2 linked regions of the Allobranchiibius huperziae genome follow. The protein of the gene in region 1 interacts with the protein of each later gene in a pairwise test. Links are inferred from orthologs where the notes say so. Each region holds a gene or a part of one and is shown on either strand. Other genes may lie near its edges.

Region 1 (11,474 bases):
GGCAAGTGCAGCCGCGAGATGGTCGGTCACGGTGTCGGCCGCGTTGCCGAGTTTCTCCTCGGTCGTAATTGACGGTGACGCGAGTAGCTCCGCATCGCCTAAGCCGGCCTAGACGACTTTACGGATCGCCACCCAGTCATGATCGGTGCCCATGCCCGCAAGTGTCGGGGGTTCACTCATGCGGGGGAGACTTCTCCGGACAGTCAGTTTCGGCTCTTTCCCTCGGCTAGTTCGCCGTCGGCTGACCAGTACACCGTTGCTCTCCACCACGAGCCGTATTCGGTGATCTCATCGCCGGAGATGTGCACGTCAAGCACCTGGCTCGTCGCGAAGTCGGCGCCCTCGATGCTGTCGGCGAGGCGACGCAGCAAGAGAGGGAGGTCATTGGACGTGGGTCCTTGTGCGTTGCACACGCTGAAGTGACGGCAGGGGTAAGAAGGAGAAGCCATCCGGTGAGTATCCAGGTCACCAATCACAGACCTACCCACGTGATCCGCTTCAGCCCGAGTGCCGGTGTGGTTCACCAGGCGGGGCTCGGCACGCAGCAATTGGGAATCGATGCGACCCTGAGCCATGCGCTGGTGGCGACGGGAAGTGATTCGTGTGGTTTCAGGTCCTTTGGGCCCGATGGAGCCCGTGTTGTCCGCTGAGGAGCGTGGCAGTGTGACGCCAGCACACCGCCAGCTCATCTCTACTCTCACCCAGAGCCAAGAACTCGAATGGTCTGGTGTGGCGCTGTTGTCATGCCTGCGGTGGTTGTGCACCAGCACGCTGACGGAGGCGCCCGAGGTGCAGGTGGATGGGGCGTGGACCGATGGGTCCGAGACGTTCTGTGTCGTGTACCGGGTGCCTTACGGGCCCCCGAGGGGGGTCGGGTTTTGGTGTCACCGCGCTGAAGGCAACCCGATCGGAACGATTGATTCTGATGGCGACGACTCAGAACCCGTGGAATTCGGGCGGCAGGTCGCCGATTTCGAGATCGGAGAACCCCTTGGCTCGAGGGTTATGCGACTACGGCGGGACGAGCACGGTGTGGGGTGGTGGGGGTCCTTGGTCGACGACCTTCCTGTTCGGTCTTCGACACAGAACTAGACCCCTTGGTGCCACTCAGCGCATGTTGGCGATCCGTGGCTAAGTTCTCAGCCCGTCCCGTTTAGGGAAGCGTCGACGGGACGCCCTGGCGGCACGCGACTGTGCCAGCCGGTGAGTTGCGCCAATCATCCCGCAAGACCCGTCCGGTGACGCATCCCGGTCAGGGGAGGTCAAGCGAGAAACCCGAAGAGTTCTCATGCCGCTTGTCCCCCACCCGGCACAAGCCGCATAAATAGGCCGCCATCTCGTCGAATCGCTACCAAGCTGCTGCGGAGGTCAAGAAGTCACCGGCGACGAGCGGCGGGTGCCACCGACCGGACATCCGCCGCACTCTGAAGAACTACCTTGCCCGCCACCTGTGGCACGTCGTGGAACGCCACGAGACCCTTTAACCGCCCACGGATAGTGGCCTCTGACCCCGGTTGACCCACTGCCACCAAGAACGACCGGAAAGCGTCTTCGCTGCGGCCGTGACCACTATGGTTCGGCCTGTGAGGGGTCAGAATATTCGAGGAATCGCAGCCCTGCTGGCTATCGTTGTCCTCCTGGCGGCTGCCGTGTCAGCAGTTCGCTACCGCCACGCCTACGGCACCTTCAACGTGGCGGTTCGACCCGTACACCTCTATATCGGCGGATACCGTTTCGAACCAATAGACCAGGTTGACCTCTCGCCCCAGGAGCTCGCCAGGTTCCGCCCAGGAGCGCCCCACCTGCACTCCGTCGGCACATGGTCTCTGCTCCCGGTTGTCGGCGGACGATCCAAAAACGTCATTACACCGGACACCGGCAAATGCATCGCCTTGGCTGCCATCGAACTTGGGCACAATCACCGAGCGTTTTACGCGATGGAAGACATCGCCAACAACCCTGCCTGCGGCGTCTGACAGCCACGTCGGAGGACTCCGCACTTGACGACGCTCTATGGGAGCGTCGTTACCGAACCGGCCTCAAACACAGTTCGTGCCGGTGCCATGCCGGTAGGTTCACCGTCATGACCGCCCCAGGCGCCGACACGATGTCGATCGGCCGACGTGTCGACCGTCGTTAGCCGACCGCGCCATTGGCCGCGGAAGGCCACTCTCGCGGCGGTCAGCGCGGTCCTCGTGGTGTGCACCGCGGTCGCGCTACTTCTGGGCGCTCTCGACCATCGGTACGGCCCCATCCGGGGCGGCAGCTTCAGCGGCCCGGTGTCCAACGACTTGGCCCTCAGCAGCGAGGACTCCTCATACCGCCTCACCTTGGCCCCGAGAACCGCGGGACAGGTGATCGGCTCCCTCTACAACCCCGGGTCGCACGCCGTGACGATCCGTTCCGCCAGCGCCGGGGACATGGCGCCCGCAATCGGCGTGCAGTGGTCGGTCTTCCACACAGTGCCCGAGGGGTCGGCCTTCGGAGTCGACACACCCTGGCACTCATTCCCGGCCACGATCCCCGCGCAAGGATTCATCCGCCTGCTCCTCACGCTGCACCGACCCAGCACCTGCCCACCGAACGCCAGTTTCCGCAGTGACAGCACCTTCGACGGTTCGCTGCTGCTGCGGTGGAAGTCCTTGCTGCGAACCCACACGACGTTCGCCGACAACGTCACCCTGCCCATCAAGATCTGCTGACCCGCCCAGCACACGGGAACACGCTGCCAACCGCAATCACCTGTTGATGGAATGGGATCCGAGTCGGACAGATGAGCTCGAAATCCCGATCGGGACCTCAGACCACCACCTCTAGGCCCGTTGTCGGTGTCGTTCTGGGGTCCCCAGAACGACAGCCAGCATTCGCACGGCAGCCACATCGCACGCCATCGACGCACAGACCTCGAAGGCCAACCTCTAGCGCCGTTTCGACGTCTCAGGAACAAAGCTGGGACTAGCGTCGGCACGCAGGAGAAGTATCGCGATAGCCACCCGGCCATTGAGGAAAGCGTGGCCACATGAAAACCGTCCGTCTCCCGCTGGTGTCCATCGCGTTGCTCGGGTTTGCATCGCTCTGCGGCTGCGGCTCCGAATCGCGCCCTCCCGCGCAGGCCGCGCCCTGGGCCCCCCTTGCCCGGGGAACGATTACCGGACTGGACCTCGGGTCCTTCTCCTGCTTCGTATCTGCCGCTACGCCAGGCTCAACTGCCCCGAGGCCGGCCATCGCGGCCGTAGCGGATAGTCACGGGCGATGGGCGTGGAGAATGCAACCCAGGACGAACTACGTTTTCACAGCAACAAGCCACGACAAGCTCGGGAGCACCGTGCCCGTGTTCCAGGGCTCGAGCTTGAAGATTTTCGCGCCGACGTCCGCCCGCGAGATGAGTGTCGCAATCCACGTCGCGAAGGCGTAGACCGATCCGACGAGGACGATCGGTCATGACACTTCGTCTAAGAAATGACCGGTAATCGGGACTGCGACAGATGGATGATCGAGAACGCCGGCCCGATTGGTCTTTGTCCACCACCGCCGCGCTAAGCCCATGGCGCGTACGTGGCGGGCCGCCGAATTTGATCGGCGCCGGGTACTGCGTCAGTCGGCGGGCGTGCCTACCGGGACGGGCTTCTCCGCCGCCAGGCTGTTGCCGGCCGGAATCGTCGAGCAGGTGCTGGGCGCCGGGACGCCGGCGAAACGGGCCTGCACCCACGCCGCCGCCGTGGTGAGCCAGGTGATGCCCACATCGGTGTGACCCAGCGCCCCGAACTCGGTGTACTGCACGGCGTTCCCGGCCGCGCAGTACCTGCGAGCGATGCTGCGCACATCGCCGGTGACCATCACGCCGTCCCCGGTGCCGTACTTCGCCGACGGCTGGGTGCCCTCGCCGACGCCGTACGCGCCCTGCAGGATCTGGAACGGGATGGTCGGCGACGGGGCGAGCCCGGCGTTGACCTTGTTCAGGACGGCGGCCAGTCCCGGGATCGAGTCGGGGTTGGCGTACTGCGGCTTCACGAGCTGCTGGAACGTCAGTCCGGGGTACTTGCCCTCCGCGTCGCCGATGCCCGCGTTCTTCGTCGCGCCGAGCACGGCCTTGCCGTACGTCGACAGGTAGGGCGACAGGTCCATGGCGAACCCGCGCTCGAGCCCGTTGATCGCGAGCAGGGCGACCCCGCTCCACTTGGTCGAGCCGTTGACGTACTTCAGGTTGTGCGCCGGGTCGACGTAGACGCCGCCCTCGGTCGCCCCGACCAGATGGCGGTTGATGTCGGGCGCGTACGACGGCGCCAGTTGCGCGGCCCACTCCGTCGCGATCGACCCGCCGGAGTAGCCCATCATCGCGAAGTCGGTGTTCGATCCCAGACCGAGCGCGCTCGACTTGCCCACGGCCCGCATCGAATCCAACGTCATGTAGCCGTTCTCCGGACCGATGGTGTAGTGCGGCACCTGACCCTCGAAGTCCGGGACGTTCACGTCGTAGCCGGCGCTCAACAGGGAGGTGAACGCGAGCTGCTCCTCCGCGAAGGTCTGCGCGCCGGGCGAGGTCGACCCCGCGATGCTGCGCGACGGGCTGTCCGCGACGTTGAGGGAGTCGTAGAACGAGTTGTAGGTGACGACCTTGTGAGTGACGTCGGGGACGGGCGAGTGGATCACGCTCGTCACGTTGGCGACGGCCTGACCCGTCTGGGTGCGGGTGCGATAGAGCAGCTGGGTGACCTGCACGGGCGTCGCGATCCCCTGCACGTGGTAGGTGATCGTGCGGCTCTTCAGCACGGTGCCCGGCGCGAACGACGCGAGCGTGCGAGCGCCGGTATAGGCGTAGAACGGCCCGGTGCGCTCCCATCCGCCCTTCGACTGCGGCGTCGCCGCGTGTGCCGGGAGGGAGCCCGTCGCGATGGCACCTGCGGTCATGAGCAGCGCGGCGGTGGCGACGCCGTAGCGGCGTAGAGAGGTGGTTCGCATCAGGATCCTTCGCGGAGAAGTCAGCGCCGATCGACGATGTGTCGTGGGTCACTGTCGTGCTGTCGAGGCTACCTTCGGGTAACCCGCCCGACAAGGCCATCGCCGGCGAGGCCGTGCCCGGCACGCCCGGAAGTGACACGATGCAGGTGTGGGCCTGGACATCACCGCCGCCCGGCCGTGGCCGGCACTGCTGGATCTCCCCTGGGAGACCCCGCTCGAAGACTGGCCCGAGGACCTGCTGGCCGCACTTCCGCGCGGAATCTCCCGTCACGTCGTGCGATTCGTGCGCATCGAGGGCCGGATCATCGCGGTCAAGGAGATCAAGGCCGATATCGCCCGCCGGGAGTACTCGCTGCTGCGCAATCTGCGCCGCCTCGACCAGCCTGCGGTGGAGGCCGTCGGCATCATCGCCGGGCGCGTCGACGTGCACGGCGAACCCCTCGACGCCTGCCTGCTGACCCGACACCTTCAGTTCTCCCTGCCGTACCGCGCGATGCTCAGCCAGGCGCTGCGGTCCGGCACGGTGCAGCGTCTGATCGACGCGCTCGCAGTGCTGCTCGTGCGACTGCACCTGAACGGCTTCTGGTGGGGCGACGTGTCGCTGTCGAACACCCTCTTCAAGCGCAACGCCGGCGAGTTCGCGGCCTACCTGGTGGACGCCGAGACCGGAGAGCTGCACAACCGACTGAGCGACGGCCAGCGCGCCCACGATCTCGACATCGCCCGGGTCAACATCGCCGGCGAGCTCATGGATCTGCAGGCAGGCGGGCTGCTGTCGGACGAGATCGACGCCATCAGCGTCTCCGAGCGGATCATGACCCGGTACGCCGAGCTGTGGGCCGAGCTGACGCGCGTCGAGACCATCGACCGCGGCGAACGCTGGCTGGTGGACGAGCGCATCCGACGCCTCAACACCCTCGGCTTCGACGTCGGCGAGCTCGACATCGAGACCGATGTCGACGGCACCCGGATCCGCATCCAGCCGAAGGTGGTCGACGCCGGGCATCACTCGCGGCGGTTGCTGCGGTTGACCGGACTGGACGTCGAGGACAACCAGGCCCGGCGACTCCTGAACGACCTGGACTCCTTCCGCGCCGCGCACGACCGCCAGAACGATGACGAGGAGATCGTGGCGCACGACTGGCTCACCACGATCTACGAGCCCATCACCCGCGCCGCGCCGCGGGATCTGCGCGCCAAGCTGGAGCCGGCTGAGCTCTTCCACGAGGTGCTGGAGCACCGGTGGTACATGTCGGAGAAGCTCGAGCGCGACGTCTCGATCGACGAAGCGGTGCGCGACTACGTGGACTGGGTGCTGCCCGACAAACCGGACGAACGGTCCGTGGTCGGCGTCGACACCCAGTCGATCCCCGTACGCGCCAGGGACTGAGGTGCCGGTGAGCCCGAAAGGGACTCGCGCGGCACGCGGTCCCACTACTGTGCTCCGCACTGACCACAACGTCGACGGGGATCACGCATGAGCAACAACGACAATCCGTGGGAACAACCTCCGAGCGGTGAGGGCGAGCCTTCGGGCTACCCCCAGTACGGCGGGCAGCCGAACCAGGGCGGATACGGCCAGCCCCCCGCTCAGGGTGGCGATTACGGCCAGCAGGGCGGGTACGGCCAGCAGGGCGGCTACGGCCAGCCCCCCGCCCAGGGCAGCGAGTACGGCCAGGCACCGGTGCAGGGCGGTGGCTACGGGTCCCCGCAGCAGTACGGCGGCGCGCCCCTGGCGACGCAGAGCGGTCTGTCCGGCTGGGGCAAGCGGGCCGGGGGCCTCCTGATCGACGTCATCGTGCCCGGTTTCGTGGTCTACATCGTGGTGATCGTCGCCTCGGCCATCAACGGCAAGCTAGGGCTCCTCGTGGGCTTGATCCTCTACCTGGGGCTGCTGGCGTTCCACATCTGGAACCGTTGGCTGAACGGCGGCCGGACCGGACAGACGTTGGGCCGCAAGCAGTTCGGCACCAAGCTGATCGGCGAGGAGACGGGGCAACCGATCGGCCCGTTGACGGCCTTCGTACGCGACATCGCGCACCTCGTGGACACCGTGATCTGCTACATCGGGTGGCTCTTCCCGCTGTGGGACACCAAGCGGCAGACCCTGGCGGACAAGATCATGAAGACGGTGGTCATCGACGTCCGCTGAGCGCGCGACGACTCACACAAGCAGCGACGAGCCCGCATCCTCTCCGGAGGGTGCGGGCTCGTCTGCTGCGGGGATCAGCGCTCGTGGTCGGGTGCCAGCGCACCCGACAGGTGGTCGTAGGCCACGTGGGCGTGTAACCGCACCCCGGTGGCCAAGGTGTCGTCGTCGGCGTAGAAGTGCGGGTTGTGGTTGGAGGCCACGCCGCGCCCGCCGGGGATCGGCGTCAGGTCGGTGCGGTCGTCGTTGAACCGGGTGTCCTGCACGCCGAGCATGACGTAGAGGCCGCCGTACGCGTTCACGAACTCCGAGACATCGTCGTAGCCGAGGGTGGGCGGCGTCTGGATCACGTTGTCCTCGCCGCCGACTCGCCGCAGCGTCGGCAGACCGGCGTCGACCCACGCCTGGGTGTGGTGCACCGCCGGCACGTCCTGCAGGAATTGCGTGGTCGCGGTGCACCCGTACGCCGCAGCGCTGTGCTCGGCCAAAGTAGCGACCCGCTCCTGCACCTGGGACATGTCCGATTCGACGGAACAGCGGATCGTGCCCCACAGCGTCACCGTCTGGCCGATCACGTTGAAGCGCCCGACGTCCTGCACGTGCCCGATGCTCACCGTCACCGGATTGAACGCGTTGACCTGTCGGTAGATCTGGCCGATGCCGGTCAGGACGGCTCCCGCCGCGGGCATCGGGTCCACACCCATCCACGGAGTCGACCCGTGCACCTGCTCGCCGGTGATCTCGGTCTTGATCAGGCAGGAGGCGCCGTACTGGTTGCCGACCCGATACCCGATCACGCCCTTGGGCAGGGGTCCGACGTGCATGCCGAAGACCATCGTCGGGTCGACGCCGTCGAGCGCACCCTGGGCGATCATCTCCCTGGCGCCGCCCTTCTCGGTGACCGGCGGACCCTCCTCGGCCGGCTGGAACACGAACACCACCGTGCCCGGCAGCTGGTCCCGGACCCCTGCCAGCACCGTCGCCGCACCGAGGAGCATCGCTGTGTGGCAGTCGTGCCCGCAAGCGTGCGACACCGGGAACGGGCCGCCCGGGTACTCCTCGTCGACCACCGTCGAGGCGAACGGCACCCCGGACAGGTCCTCGACCGGGAGCGCGTCGATGTCCGCCCGCAGCACGATCACCCGGTCACCAGGGCGCCCGCCGCGCAGGATGCCCACGACGCCGTGCCCGGCGATGTCGGTGCGGACCTCGTCCAGGTCGAGGGACCGTAGGTGGTCGGCGATGAACCCGGCGGTCTTCACCTCACGGTTGGACAGCTCCGGATGCTCGTGCACGTGGTGGCGCCAGCGCACCACGTCATCGGCGACCTGGTCGACTCCGCGATCCAGCTCGGCGTACACCTCGGCATCGGTCACGGCACCTCCACGGGCGTCGGATGTGGTCAGGACCTCGTCGCGCGCTTGCGGGCGATCTCGTAGAGCGCGACGGACGCCGCGATGCCCGCGTTGAGCGACTCGGTGCTCGCGCTCATCGGGACCGACACGATCTGGTCGCAGTTCTCCCGGACGAGCCGGGACAACCCCTTGCCCTCCGAGCCCACGACGACGACCAGCGGCTCGGTCGCCAGCTGTACGTCGGGCAGCTCGACCTCGCCGTCCATGTCGAGCCCGAGGACGAAGAACCCCGCCTTGCGGAAGTCCTCGAGGGTGCGGTTCAAGTTGCCCGCGAGGGCAACGGGCACCCGCGCCGCGGCGCCGGCCGACGTCTTCCACGCCGACGCCGTCATGCCGACCGACCGTCGTTCGGGCACGATCACGCCGTGTCCGCCGAAGGCACCGACCGAGCGGAGGATGGCGCCGAGGTTGCGGGGGTCGGTGATCCCGTCCAGCGCCACGACGAGCGGGATCCCGGGTGCCTCGGGATCGAAGAAGTCGTTGGGGTGCGCGTAGTCGTAGGGCGGCACCTGCAACGCCAGACCCTGGTGTACGGCGCCGTCGGTGATCCGGTCGAGCTCACCGCGCGGGGTCTCCAGGATGGGAATGGCCCGGTCCGCGGCCAGCTTCAACGCGCTGCGGACCCGGTCGTCGGACTCGATGCGCCCGGCGACGTACATCGCGGTCGCGGGGATCTCGGCCCGCAGCGCGTCCAGCACCGAGTTGCGGCCGGCGACGATCTCCGAGCTGGGCTTCTTCGAGCCCGAGCGACCACGCGACGGTCCGCGCGACGAGGAGCCGCCGCTGCCGCCACTTGATGAAGACTTGCTGTACGCCTTGTGATTGGGCCGCTCGGTCGCCTTCGGGGTCGGGCCCTTGCCCTCCAGTCCGCGTCGTCGCTGACCGCCGCTGCCGACGCTGGCGCCCTTGCGGCTCGCACCCTTGCGGATGGCGCCGCGGCGCTGGGAGTTGCCGGCCATGATGTGCTCTTTTCCTTGAAGTGCGTGGGCGCGATGGGTGTCGCGCGCGGGTCAGGTCTGTTCGGTGGTGGCCTCGGCCAGGGACCAGCGGGCGCCGTCGGCGGTGTCCTCGACGACCACACCGGCGGCCGCGAGCTGATCGCGCACCCGGTCGGCGGCGGCGAAGTCCTTGGCGGCTCGGGCCGCGGCACGTTGCTCGATCAGCGCGTCGACGAGGCTGCCGAGGGCGTGACCGCTGCGATCACCGCCGTCGGAGGCCCATTCGGGCGCATAGGGATTGACCCCGAGTACGTCGGTCATCGCGACGACCTGCAGGGCCAGCTCGCGTGCCTTCGCCGACTCGTGCTCGTCCAGGGCGATGTTGCCCTCGCGCACGGTGTCGAACACGACGGCGAGCGCACCGGAGACGTTCAGGTCGTCGTCCATCGCAGCCGAGAACGCCTGAGGCAGCCCAGCGTCGAACGCGGTCGGCGCACAACCCAGCGCCCGGTCGAGGAACCCCTCGATCCGTGAGACCGCGGCGGCGGCCTCATCGAGGGATCCCTCGTGGTATTCGATCGTCGAGCGGTAGTGCACCGCGCCGAGGTAGTAGCGCAGCACCAGCGGCCGCACCGTCTTGGTGATCTCGGTGACAGCCAGGGTGTTGCCGAGCGACTTGCTCATCTTCTCGCCGCCGAGCGTCACCCAGCCGTTGTGCATCCAGTAGCGCGCGAAATCCATTCCGGCCGCGCGTGACTGGGCCAACTCGTTCTCGTGGTGCGGGAAGCGCAGGTCGATGCCTCCGCCGTGGATGTCGAACGTCTCGCCGAGCCAGCGCCGCGCCATCGCCGAGCACTCCAGGTGCCAGCCGGGCCGGCCGCGACCGAACGGCGTCGGCCAGCTGGCCGACTCCGGCTCGTCACTCTTGCGACCCTTCCAGAGCGCGAAGTCGCGGGGGTCGCGTTTGCCGCGCGGGTCGGCGTCCGCGGCGTCCTCCATGTCGTCGATGTTCTGGTGGGTCAGCTCGCCGTACGCGGGCCAGGACCGCACGTCGAAGTAGACGTCGCCGCTGTCGTCGGGCGCGGCATACGCGTGACCCTTCTCGATCAGCGTCTCCATCAGCTCGACCATGTCGGTGACGTGGCCGGTGGCACGCGGCTCGTACGTCGGTCGGCCCACCCCGAGCAGGTCCAGGGCGTCGCTGGTCTGCCGCTCATGCTCGTAGGACCACGCGAACCACTGCGCGTCGTTGGCCCGCGCCTTGTCGAGGATCTTGTCGTCGATGTCGGTGACGTTGCGGACCAGTGTCACGTCGTACGCGTGCCCGATGGTCAGCCAGCGGCGCAGGATGTCGAACGCGACGGCGAAGCGGACGTGGCCGATGTGCGGGCTGCCCTGGGTGGTGAGGCCGCAGATGTAGAGCCCGACCCGGCCTTCCTGCAACGGCTGGAACTCACGCAGCTGCCGCGTGGCGGTGTCGTAGATGTGCAGGCTCACCCGCCGAGTTTATCGGGACCGCGCGGGCCCGACCGACCATCGCCGGCGCCCGAGTGGGTTGTGAGCGCCACGGTCACTTTCCTGCGACGGCGTACGGCGGGCGCGTGGGTTGTCGGCGCTTCGGTCACGTTCCTGCACGCGGCGCTCTCGCGCAGACGCCCGGTCAGGAGCCGGCGTCGATCCACTCCTGCAGGTGCGGGGCCTCATCGCCGATGGTGGTGGCGTCGCCGTGGCCTGTCAGCACCCGGGTCTGCGGCGGCAGGGTGAGCAACCGGTCCCGGATCGAATCGATGATGACCGGGAAGCTGCTGAACGAGCGTCCCGTGGCTCCCGGGCCTCCATGGAAGAGGGTGTCGCCGGTGAGGACGATCCCCAGGTCCGGGAGGTGGAAGCAGCAGGCGCCCGGTGAGTGACCGGGGGTGTGCAGCACCTCGATCCGCGCACCCGCCACGGTCTGGACGTCGCCGTCGGCGAGGTCGTCGTCGAAACGCTGCTCTGGATAGGTGAGCTCCCACA
Region 2 (11,553 bases), 2.3 Mb from region 1 along the record:
ACCACCCGGAGTGGCTCTCGATGCCGGGCCGGACCCTGGTCACCCTGGGTGCCGCCTCCGAGATGGGGCCGCTGCACTCGATCCTGCGCTGGGGCGGGCACGTGGCCGCGCTCGATCTGCCACGTCCGGAGTTGTGGCGTGAGGTGCTCACGCTGGCGTCGGACTCCGCCGGGAAGCTCACCTACCCGGTCGCCGACACTGCCGCCGGCGAGGTCGCGGGCGCAGATCTGCTGCACGACCTGCCGCAGGTGACCGACTGGATCGCCCGTCAGCCCGGTCATCTCGTGCTCGGCAACTATCTCTACGCCGACGGCGCGGTCAACCTGCGGCTGGCCGCTGCGGCCGACGCACTCACCTCGCATCTGCAACGCACCCGAGGTGACCTGTCGATGGCGTGGCTCGCGACCCCGACCGACATCTTCGTGGTGCCGCGGGAGGCGGTCGAGGCCTCCACGGCGGCGTACGAACGCCGCACTCCGTTGCGTCGGTTGCGACCGGTCGGCCGCGCCGTGTCCGGCGGGCGGCTGCTGCAGCGCAACTACGCGCCCGACGAGGACCCCGGCATCAATGACAGTGTCGTACCGCAGCAGGGGCCGAACTACCTTCTCGCCAAACGCATTCACCGTTGGCGGGCGATCGCCGCGCGGGCCGAGGGGGTGCGGGTCTCGATGAACGTCGCGCCGCCGACCCGCACCCGCTCGGTGTTGAAGAACCGGTTGCTCGCCTCGGCGTACGCCGGGTCGCACCGTTTCGGCGTGACCGTCTTCGCGCCCGCGACCAGCGCGACCCTGATGGCTGCTCTGCTGGTGCACGACCTCTACGCCGACCCGGCGCCGCAGCCGTCCCCCTGGCAGGAGGAGGCGGTGCGGGCCGTGCACGGCGGGCTGTGGCGCACCGGTTACGACCCGCGCAGCGCCCTCGGGATCGCGGTCGTGCTGGGCCTCGGGAGCGGCAGAGGCTGACGCATTCCGTCGTTGTCCGTGCTCATCGGCGTGTCGGTGGGTGGCTTATCGGCCCTACGGGCACTTTCCCGCGGTGGTGCCGCCTACGCGGGTGGGTTGCCGGCCGAACGGTCACTTCCCTGCACCCGCGCACCCCAGCATCCCGCTCGGGGCCCGCGGTCAGGCGGCGTCCAGAGCGGATCCCGAGGTGCGGTCGACCTTCGAGACGGTGAGGTAGGCGACGGTCGCGCCGATCGCGGCGAGGAAGACCGCGCTGGTGACCAGGGTGCCCAGACCGAGCCCTCCGTCGGCGGAGCCGGAGGCCAGATAGTCCCCGATGTTGGCGCCCAGCGGCCGGGTCAGGATGTACGCGAGCCAGAAGCACAGCACCGGGCCGGCACCGAAGCGCCATGCAGCGATCACGGCGACGATCAGTGCCACGGGCAGGAGGACGGCGGCACCGGGGCCCCAACCGGTCAGATCCAGGGTCCAGTCGCCGGCGGCGGTGCCGAGCGCGAAGGTGACGAGGACGGTGAGCCAGTAGAAGCCCTCACGGGAGGGGGTGACGATGGTGTGGATCGACAGCGTCCGCTCCCGGGCCCACCAGATGCCGAAGACGACGGCCAACGCCACCGCGAAGACGACGGTGCTGATCCACAGGGGGACGCCCCGTCCATCGGTGAGGTTGTCGGTGAGCAGGGTGCCGACCACGCTGATCAGCACCACGGCAAGCCAGTAGACGACCGGGATGTACCTCCTCGCCCGGAACTGCACGACCAGGACCACGACCAGGGCTGCGGAGAAGGCCAGGGTGGTGTTGCCCAGGCCGAACCCGAGCGTGGCATTGACGTAGTCGGCGAAGCTCTCGCCGACGGTGGTGCACAGGATCTTGATGACCCAGAAGAAGACGGTGATCTCCGGGACTTTGTTGGCGGTGCGCGTCAGTGCTCGGGGCCGGGTGGCGGTGTCCATGGCCGGAAGCGTGGTGAACCGCAGGTGAGAGGACCCTGAGACGGCACGAGCGCCCCGGCCCGCCCCGCCTCGGCCACTTCCGAGGGCTGCAATGCGAGACTGTGCGCGTCATGACCGATCCGTTGCCTGCCTGCGAGCCCGCACGACTCACGATCGATCTGGGCGCGATCCGCGACAACGTCGCCCGCCTCAAGGAGCTGTCCGGCAACGCGCAGGTGATGGCCGTGGTCAAGGGCGACGCCTACGGACACGGACTGGTGCCGAGCGCCCGCGCCGCCCTGCGCGGGGGCGCCACCTGGCTCGGCGTGGCCCAACTGGCCGAGGCCGTCGCTCTGCGCGACGCGGGGATCGAGGCCCCCGTCCTGTCCTGGCTGCACGTGCCCGGCCTCGACTTCGACCCGGCGGTGCAGCGCGGGATCGACGTCGGCGTCTCCGCGCCGTGGGCGCTGCAGGCCATCGCCGACGCCGCTCGCCGGCTCGGCCGCCCCGCACGGGTCCAGCTCAAGGTCGACACGGGGTTGGCGCGCAACGGTGCCTACGGCGCCGACTGGACCGAGCTCGTACGCGCCGCGGGGCCGCTCGCCGCCGAGGGAGCGCTCGACGTGGTCGGCGTCTTCACCCACTTCGCGTTCGCCGACGCCCCCGAGCACCCCACCGTGCGCGCCCAGCAGGAGAAATTCGCCGACGCCGTGCGCGACGTGGAGCGGGCCGGGTTCGCCATCGAGGTGCGGCACATGTCCAACTCGGCCGCGACCCTCACCCAGCCGTCCGCGGCCTGGGACATGGTCCGCCCCGGCCTCGCCGTCTACGGGCTGAGCCCCGTGCCGCACCTGGGTGACCCGGCCTCGTTCGGCCTGCGTCCGGCCATGTCGGCGACAGCGAATGCGGCACTGGTCAAGAGGATTCCGGCAGGCCAGGGCGTCAGCTACGGCCACACCTACGCACCGGAGCGGGACACGACGGTCGTCGACGTGCCGATGGGGTACGCCGACGGCGTGCCGCGCGCCGGGTCGAACGTCGGGCCGGTGCAGGTCGCCGGCAAGCGCTACACGATTGCCGGCCGCGTGTGCATGGACCAGTTCGTCGTGGACGTCGGCGACGCCGCGGTCCGGGCGGGCGACCCCGTCGTGCTCTTCGGCGCGGGCGAGGACGGCGCACCCACCGCGCAGGACTGGGCGGAGGCCACCGGCACGATCTCCTACGAGATCGTGACGCGGATGAGCAACCGGTTGCCGCGCGTCCACCTGGGGGAGCAGCAGTGAGCCCCAGTCGCTCGGTCCTCGGCATCGGCGCGGGACTCGCCGGTGCGGCGGTGGCGGCAGCCGCCGGGGTCGCCGCCGACCGCCTCTGGCGCGCGCGGCGTACGGCGATCTCGCTCGGCGTCGCCGGCGACTACGTCGAGGTGCCCGACGAGGAGCGCGTCGTCATCGCCGAGGACGGCGTGCCGCTGCACGTCGAGATCGATGAGCCGGAGGGACACGAGAGTCGCCCGACGGTGATCCTGTCGCACGGCTACACCCACAACCTCACGGTCTGGGTCTTCCAGCGCCGGATGCTGCGGGCCGCCGGCTACCGCGTGGTGCTCTGGGACGTGCGAGGTCACGGCCGCAGCGAGGAGGCCGAGGACTCGACGTACACCGTGCGGCAGCTCGGGCGCGACCTGGGCGCGGTCATCGCGCAGACCACTCCGACGGGGCCGATCGTGCTGGTCGGTCACTCGATGGGCGGGATGACGATGATGTCGTTCGCCTCGGCCTACCCGGATGTGTTGCGGGAGAGGGTCATCGGCGCGGCCTTCATCTCCAGCAGTGCCGGCGACCTGGCGAGCGTCAACTACGGCCTGGGCCGACAGCTGGGCACGATCGTGCACCGGCTCGGACCGGCCGCGATGCTGCGGCTGTCGGACCAGGAGGCGCTGGTCACTAGCACCCGGCACGCCGGCAAGGACCTCGAGGGCTACCTGGTGCACCGGTGGTCCTTCGCCTCGCCGGTGCCGATGTCGATCGTGCGGCTGGTGGCGGACATGATCTTCGCGACGAAGATGTCCACCACCTCGGCCTACCTTTCGTCCCTGATGCTGCACGACGAGCGCGACGCCCTGCGCGAGTTCATCGGCATCGAGACCCTGGTCATGCACGGCGACCACGACCGGATCACCCCGGACGCGCACTCCGAGGCGATCGTCGACGCGATCCCCGGCGCCGAGTACGTGCTGGTGCGCAACGCCGGGCATGTGCTGCCGCTGGAGTATCCCGAGATCGTCGACGAGCACCTGATCGACATGATCGACCGCGCCTGCCGCGCCCTGGCCGGACAGGCGCGCCCGAAGAAGCGCCCGCGTCGCGTCGTCCAACGGGTGCCGGCGCCCGGCCGGCCCGGCCCGGCCACGAAGGCCCGGGGCAACCCGGCGTCATGAGCACGTGGACCTTCGCCACGGCCGACGCGCTGCAGGAGTGGGGGGCCGGCCTCGGCACGTTGCTGCGCGCCGGCGACCTGGTGATCCTCACCGGCGGGCTCGGAGCGGGCAAGACGACGCTCACCCAGGGGATCGCCCGCGGGATGGGGGTACGCGGACCGATCACCTCGCCGACGTTCGTCATCTCACGCACCCACCCCTCGCTGGTGGGCGGACCGCCCCTGGTGCACGTGGACGCCTACCGTCTGAGCGGCCCGGCCGAGCTGGACGACGTCGATCTGGACACCGATCTCGAGGATGCCGTGACCGTCGTGGAGTGGGGCGGCGGCATCGCCGAGAGCCTGTCGTCGCAGCGACTCGAGCTGGAGTTGACCGGGGACCTCGACCGCCGCGTGGGCGCCCGCGCGGTCGGTCCCCGGTTCGAGCAGCTTCTCGCCGCGTTACCGTGAGCCACGTGCTGCTGGCCATCGACACCGCGACGTCCGCCGTCACCGCCGCCGTCCACGACGGGACACGGACGCTCGCGAGCGAATCGGTACCGGACGCTCGTCGTCACGCCGAAACCCTTACTCCCACCATCGATTCGGTGATGGCGCATGCGGGTCTGACTCCCCAGGACCTGGACGCGGTGGCCGTGGGCGTCGGTCCCGGACCGTTCACCGGCCTGCGGGTCGGAATCGTCACGGCCACGACCCTCGGGCTGGCGCTCGGCATCCCGGTGCACGCGGTCTGCAGCCTCGATGCGATCGCCCACCAGATCGCCACGCAAGCCGGGTACGGCGAACATGGCGAGTTTCTGGTGGCCACCGACGCCCGGCGCAAGGAGGTCTACTGGGCGCGCTACACGGTCCGGTCGGGTGCCGTCGTGCGCCACGGCGAGCCCGCGGTCAGCGTGCCGGCCGAGCTGGACCCCGCCGTACGCGCCCTGCCCGCCGCCGGACGTGGACCTCTGCTCTATCCGGCCGAGTTCGGCCCCGTCGTCCCAGTGGCCGACGTCGACGCCGGTGCGCTCGCCGGCCTCGTGGTGCACCGGCTCGAGCACGGCGGCGAACTGCTGCCCCCCACACCGCTCTACCTGCGGCAGCCGGATGCCCAGCCGTCGGCCAGGCAGAAGTCGGTGCTGCCGTGACGCCGCGGCTGCGCCCGATGAGCTGGACCGACATCGACACCCTCGTCGAGTTGGAGCAGCGCCTCTTCGTCGACGACGCATGGTCCGCACGCACCTGGTGGAGCGAGCTCGCCGGGCGCCCGCAACGCGTCTACCTGGTGGCGCAGGACGACGACCGCGTCGTCGGGTACGCCGGGCTGTCGGTGGCCGGCGACGTCGCCGACGTGATGACCATCGCCGTGGCTCCCGGCGCGCAGGGCACCGGCGTCGGGCGGCTGCTGCTGGAGGAGCTGGTCGCGCAGGCGAGCGCCGCTGCGGTGTCGGCAGTGCTGCTGGAGGTGCGGTCCGACAACGACCCTGCCCGGAAACTTTACGAGCGCAACGGTTTCGAGCAGATCGGCGTACGCCGGCGCTACTACCAGCCGGGCGACATCGACGCGCTGGTCATGCGGCGCCATCTGCGCGGGGAGGAGACACGTGTCGACTGAGGGACCCCTGGTGCTCGGCATCGAGAGCTCGTGCGACGAGACCGGCGTCGCGTTCGTACGCGGCACCACGCTGCTCGCCGACGCCGTCGCGAGCAGCGTGCAGGAGCACGCCCGCTTCGGTGGCGTGGTGCCCGAAGTGGCGAGCCGGGCGCACCTGGAGGCGATGATCCCGACCATCGAGCGCGCGTGTGCCGAGGCCGGGTCGCGCCTCGCGGACGTCGACGCGGTGGCGGTCACCTCGGGTCCGGGTCTCGCCGGTGCCCTCATGGTGGGCGTCGCGGCCGCGAAGGCCGTGGCGTGGGCCCTCGGCAAGCCGCTCTACGGCGTGAACCACCTGTGCGCCCACGTCTGCGCCGACGTGCTCGACCACGGCCCGCTGCCGGAGCCCACGGTCGCGCTGCTGGTCTCCGGAGGCCACACGAATCTGCTGCTGGTGCGCGACATCGCCGACGACGTGCAGTCGCTGGGCGCGACCGTCGACGACGCGGCAGGGGAGGCGTTCGACAAGGTCGCGCGGCTCCTCGGGCTGCCCTACCCCGGCGGGCCGAGCATCGATCAGGCTGCGGCGCAAGGAGATCCGCGGGCTATCGCGTTCCCCCGCGGGTTGACCGCGCGTAAGGACCTGGAGCGGCACCGATTCGACTTCTCCTTCTCGGGGCTGAAGACGGCGGTCGTGCGGTGGGTGCAGGAGCGCGAGCGGGCGGGGGAGCCGATCCCGGTCGCCGACGTGGCCGCCAGCTTCAACGAGGCGGTGGCCGACGTGCTGACCCGCAAGGCCATCGACGCCTGCCTGGAGTACGGCATCCACGACCTGCAGATCGGCGGCGGAGTGACGGCCAACAGCCGGCTGCGCGCGCTCGCCGAGCAGCGGTGCGCCGATGCCGGGATCAGCCTGCGGGTGCCGCGGGTGCGGTTGTGCACCGACAACGGCGCGATGGTCGCGGCACTCGGCGCGCAGGTCGTCTCTCGCGGACACGCGCCCAGTTCGTTCGCGCTGCCCGCCGACTCCTCGATGCCGGTGGAGATGGTTCAGGCGCTCTAGACCCACCGCCCGGAGATCTCCTCAGCGGCAGCGGATCAGGCCCAGGCCGGCTTTCGTGGCGAGCACCCGTCGTACGGCGGTCTCCACGACGCCCGAGAACGCCCGGTCCGCCGTCATCCGCGTCAGCAGTCCGCGCGTGAGCCCGGGGGCGAGGTCGGGCGCCGCGGTCAACAACACGTCGCCGCCGGCCTGCACGAACCGCACGGCCCGCTCGCCCACCGGGGTGGCCGCGAGGGCAGGCGTGTCGACGTCGTCGGTGATGACCAGCCCGGCGAAACCCAGCCTGCCGCGTAGAAGCCCGGTCACCACCGCGCGCGAGAACACGGCCGGCTGTTGGGCGTCCAGGCGCGGGTAGCGCGCCGAGGAGACCATCACCGCCTGGGCGCCCGCGCTGATGCCCGCGGCGAACGGCCCGAGGTAGGGGTCGGTGGTGCTCGCGACCGGGTCGGTGATGCCGGTCGAGCTGGTGTCGGTGTTGTTGGTGATCCGGCCGAGGCCCGGGAAGTGCTTGAGCGTGGCGGCCACCTGCGAGGACCGCATCCCGCGCACCACGTCACCGACGGCCCCCGCGACGACCCCGGGGTCGCTGCCGTACTCGCGGTGGAACGCGCCGATCGGTGCGTTCCGGGTGCCGATCGCCGCGGGCACGGTGTCGGCCACGGGTGCCAGGTCGAGATTGAGACCCGCGGCATGCAGGGACCGGGCGAACGACGCGGCGTACGCCGTACGCGCAGCCGGGGACATCCGGGCCTGGGCCGTGGCCGACTCGATGGCCGGGAATCCGCTGCCGCGCAGCTCCTGCACCTGCCCGCCCTCCTGATCGGCGGCGACGAGCAGGCCGGGGGAGCCGGTGCTGCTCGCCTGCGCCTGCACGGCCGCCGACGCGGCGCTCACCGCCGCGGACCCCTGCCAGCCGCCGGCGTAGTAGACCGAACCGACGTGCGATACGGCGATCGCGCGCCGCACGGCGCCGGCACCGCCGGTCGTCATCCCCACCATCACCAGTTGACCGGCACGTTGCGCGGGAGTCATCCGGTCCACGATCGAGTCGATGCAGGTGGCCGGTTTCGACGGCGCGCCCGCGCGCCTCGACGGTGTCGAGGTGCGGGTGGGTGTGCGCGTCGGGGTGCCGGACGACGACCCGTGGGCGCGGGACGTCGACGGTGCCGCCGAGGTCGTGGAGGTCGACGGTGTCGGCTGAGCCGACGGGGTCGCGCTCGTCGTGCGGACCTGGGCGGCCGAGTCGCGCGCCGACGATGCCGAGTCGCCGCCACCGGAACACGCGGCGAGCGTGAGCGCCACGGGCAGTGCGAGCGGCGCGAGACGGCGGCGGCCGGTCACAGCGGCGTCACGACCAGCACGACCTGCGCGCCGCCGACCCGGGTGATGACGATGGTGGTCGTCCGATCGCCCTGCAGGCGCAGTTGTCGGCGCAGCTGGTCGGCGTCCAAGGAGACCCCGCGCTTCTTGATGGTGAGGGTGCCGGTGTCCCGGTCGCGCAACAACGCGCGAAGCCCCTTGAGGTTGTAGGGCATGGCGTCGGTGATGGCGTAGCGGCGCGCCCAGGGCAGCTGGACGTCGGCGAGCCCGGTGACGTACCCGACGCCCGGTGACAGCTCCCGGCCGTCGGCCGCGTTGACGAGGGCTCCCACGAGACCCGCCCGGATCACGGCGCGGTCCGGCTCGTAGAGGTAGGGGCCGAGGCGGGCGAGCTCCGCGGGCAGCGGCTGGGCGCCCAGTGCGTCGCGTTCGGTCACGAGCGCGGTGACATGCTCGCGCACGACGCAGGCGGTGCGCCCGGGCGTCCGCACGGTGGCGCCGGCCCAGAGCGCGCACTCCAGCACCTCCCCGTCGTACGACGTCCACTGCGCCTCGACCCCGGCCGGCACGGCCGCGTGCGGGAAGGACGGGCTGAGCTTGGCCCCGGCGGCGGGGGTGCGGGTGAGGTAGCCGCGGACGTCGTCCCACGATGGACTGATGTCCTCCAGCCGGAAGAGCCGGCGGGTGCGGCCCTGGGCGTCGGCCACCCCGGGCGTCCGTCGCGCAGGGTCGAGCCAGATGCCACAGCCGCGGGCGTCCTCACCGCTCGGGATCGCGACGTCGTGCGCGGCCGTGTGCTGCACCTGGGCCCGCGGCCAGTGGCGCAGGTTGACGGCGGCGATGGCCGCGGTCGCCTCGTCGGTGTCGACGGCTGTGAGGGCGATCCCGGCCTTCGCGAGCGCGATGGCGTCGGCCCCGATGCCGCAGCCCAGGTCGTAGACGTGGCGTACCCCGGCCTCGACGAACCGGGTCGCGTGGTGGGCGGCGATCCGTGTCCGGGTGGCCTGCTCCAGGCCGTCGCGGGTGAAGAGCATCTCGCGGGCCGCCGCACCGAACTTGGGCACGGCCCGGGCGCGCAGGTCGGACTGGGTGAGCGCCGCGGAGACCAGCTCGGCGTCGAAACCCTCGCCCCTCAACCTGGTGGCCAGGGACATCGCCTCGGACGCGTCGTACGGTGGCAGCGACTGCAGCAGACCCCACCCCTCGCCCGACGCGAGCCGGTGCACCAGGGCGGGATCCATGGCGGACATTCTGACGTACGACGCGCCCGTGACGACCGCTGCCGCGGCCCTTCGTGCGGGTTTGGCACTCGAGTTGCACGAGTGCTAACGCCCGGCATAGATTCAGGGCTGGCACTCCCCCTGGGACAGTGCCAGTGCAGGCACCGAGGCCGACCCCGCGACGGCGTCCTCGATCGGCCTTCACCGGCGAGGGCCCAGGGACCACCAACTCCCTGCCATCGGCAGGCCACCAAGGAAGGTCCCCACCGTGTCGGTCAACATCACGCCGCTCGAAGACCGCGTCGTCGTCAAGTCCGTCGAGGCCGAGCAGACCACCGCCTCCGGCCTGGTCATCCCGGACACCGCCAAGGAGAAGCCCCAAGAGGGCGAGGTCCTGGCCGTCGGCCCGGGTCGCATCGACGACCACGGCAACCGTGTCCCCCTGGACGTCGCCGTCGGCGACAAGGTCATCTACAGCAAGTACGGCGGCACCGAGGTGAAGTACTCCGGCGAGGAGCTGCTCATCCTCTCCGCCCGCGACATCCTCGCGGTCGTCAAGTAATTCCCGTCGTCACGTAGCTGACGACATCTCGTACGTCGCACGCCCCGGCTGTGGGCCCGTCATCAACACTGCCGGGCCCGCCGCCGGGGCGTCGTCGTACCAGCCGCCTGCCTCCCCGCACGCACCCACGAAACACTTAAGGACCACACATGGCTAAGACGCTGGAGTTCAACGACTCCGCCCGCAAGTCCCTCGAGCGCGGTGTCGACGCACTCGCGAACGCCGTCAAGGTGACGCTCGGCCCCAAGGGCCGCAACGTCGTCATCGACAAGAAGTGGGGCGCCCCCACGATCACCAACGACGGGGTGACCATCGCCCGCGAGGTCGAGCTGGACGACCCGTACGAGAACCTCGGCGCGCAGCTCGCCAAGGAGGTCGCCACCAAGACCAACGACGTCGCCGGTGACGGCACCACCACCGCCACGGTGCTCGCCCAGGCCATGGTCAAGGAAGGCCTGCGCAACGTCGCGGCCGGCGCCGCCCCGTCCGCGCTGAAGCGCGGCATCGACAAGGCCGTCGAGGCCATCAACGACCGCCTCCTCGCGACCGCGCGTGAGCTGGAGGGCAAGGACGAGATCGCCCAGGTCGCCACCCTGTCCGCGCAGGACAGCACGGTCGGCTCGCTCATCGCCGAGGCGTTCGACAAGGTCGGCAAGGACGGCGTCATCACGGTCGAGGAGTCCTCCACCGCGATCACCGAGCTGGACTTCACCGAGGGCATGCAGTTCGACAAGGGCTACATCAGCCCGTACTTCGTCTCCGACCCCGAGCGGATGGAGGCCGTCCTGGAGGACGCCTACGTCCTGATCAACCAGGGCAAGATCTCCGCCGTCGCCGACGTCCTTCCGCTGCTGGAGAAGGTCGTGCAGGCCGGCAAGCCGCTGCTGATCATCGCCGAGGACATCGACGGTGAAGCCCTGTCGACCCTGGTGGTCAACAAGATCCGCGGCACGTTCAACGTCGTCGCGGTCAAGGCGCCCGGGTTCGGCGACCGCCGCAAGGCCATGCTGCAGGACATCGCCATCCTCACCGGCGGCCAGGTCGTCGCCGAGGAGATCGGTCTGAAGCTGGACCAGGTCGGCCTCGAGGTACTGGGTCAGGCCCGTCGCACCGTCGTGACCAAGGACAACACCACGGTCATCGAGGGCCAGGGCGACTCCGCGGACGTCGACGGCCGCGTCAAGGAGCTCAAGGCCGAGATCGAGCGCACCGACTCCGACTGGGACCGCGAGAAGCTGCAGGAGCGGCTCGCGAAGCTGGCCGGCGGCGTCTGCGTCATCAAGGTCGGCGCGCACACCGAGGTGGAGCTCAAGGAGAAGAAGCACCGCATCGAGGACGCCATCTCCGCGACCCGGGCAGCCATCGAAGAGGGCATCGTCGCCGGTGGCGGCTCCGCTCTGGTGCACGCCTCGGCCGCGCTGCAGAACCTCGCGCTCGAGGGCGACGAGGCCACCGGTGCCGCACTGATCGGCAAGGCCGTGGTC

Evidence for each region.
Region 2: the proteins of rlmB (region 1) and tsaE interact in binary tests that used the Escherichia coli proteins (3 or more experiments, as listed by UniProt). The link is inferred for Allobranchiibius huperziae from one-to-one orthologs.

Annotation. Positions count from the first base shown.
Region 1 is NZ_JACCFW010000001.1:3,024,432-3,035,905, forward strand. The notes cover bases 7,497-10,416. They hold rlmB (23S rRNA (guanosine(2251)-2'-O)-methyltransferase RlmB), read right to left. Parts: upstream 9,483-10,416; coding sequence 8,511-9,482; downstream 7,497-8,510. Other genes in these bases: HNR15_RS14345 (amidohydrolase), read right to left, coding at 7,497-8,484; cysS (cysteine--tRNA ligase), read right to left, coding at 9,534-10,416. In the rest of the region: HNR15_RS14315 (hypothetical protein), read right to left, coding at 204-449; HNR15_RS14320 (hypothetical protein), read left to right, coding at 1,584-1,976; HNR15_RS14325 (hypothetical protein), read left to right, coding at 2,124-2,702; HNR15_RS14330 (lipase family protein), read right to left, coding at 3,595-4,959; HNR15_RS14335 (DUF4032 domain-containing protein), read left to right, coding at 5,108-6,349; HNR15_RS14340 (RDD family protein), read left to right, coding at 6,437-7,111; more of HNR15_RS14345, read right to left, coding at 7,186-7,496; more of cysS, read right to left, coding at 10,417-10,958; HNR15_RS14360 (MBL fold metallo-hydrolase), read right to left, coding at 11,122-11,474. UniProt on the Escherichia coli protein: Specifically methylates the ribose of guanosine 2251 in 23S rRNA.
Region 2 is NZ_JACCFW010000001.1:762,779-774,331, forward strand. Bases 3,053-6,051 are described here. They hold tsaE (tRNA (adenosine(37)-N6)-threonylcarbamoyltransferase complex ATPase subunit type 1 TsaE), read left to right. Parts: upstream 3,053-4,325; coding sequence 4,326-4,778; downstream 4,779-6,051. Other genes in these bases: alr (alanine racemase), read left to right, coding at 3,053-3,175; HNR15_RS03640 (alpha/beta fold hydrolase), read left to right, coding at 3,172-4,329; tsaB (tRNA (adenosine(37)-N6)-threonylcarbamoyltransferase complex dimerization subunit type 1 TsaB), read left to right, coding at 4,784-5,458; rimI (ribosomal protein S18-alanine N-acetyltransferase), read left to right, coding at 5,476-5,925; tsaD (tRNA (adenosine(37)-N6)-threonylcarbamoyltransferase complex transferase subunit TsaD), read left to right, coding at 5,915-6,051. Outside these bases: HNR15_RS03625 (hypothetical protein), read left to right, coding at 1-962; HNR15_RS03630 (COG4705 family protein), read right to left, coding at 1,122-1,913; more of alr, read left to right, coding at 2,024-3,052; more of tsaD, read left to right, coding at 6,052-6,967; HNR15_RS03665 (glycoside hydrolase family 3 protein), read right to left, coding at 6,989-7,999; HNR15_RS03670 (hypothetical protein), read left to right, coding at 8,019-8,168; HNR15_RS03675 (class I SAM-dependent methyltransferase), read right to left, coding at 8,305-9,528; co-chaperone GroES, read left to right, coding at 9,776-10,069; groL (chaperonin GroEL), read left to right, coding at 10,219-11,553. UniProt on the Escherichia coli protein: Required for the formation of a threonylcarbamoyl group on adenosine at position 37 (t(6)A37) in tRNAs that read codons beginning with adenine.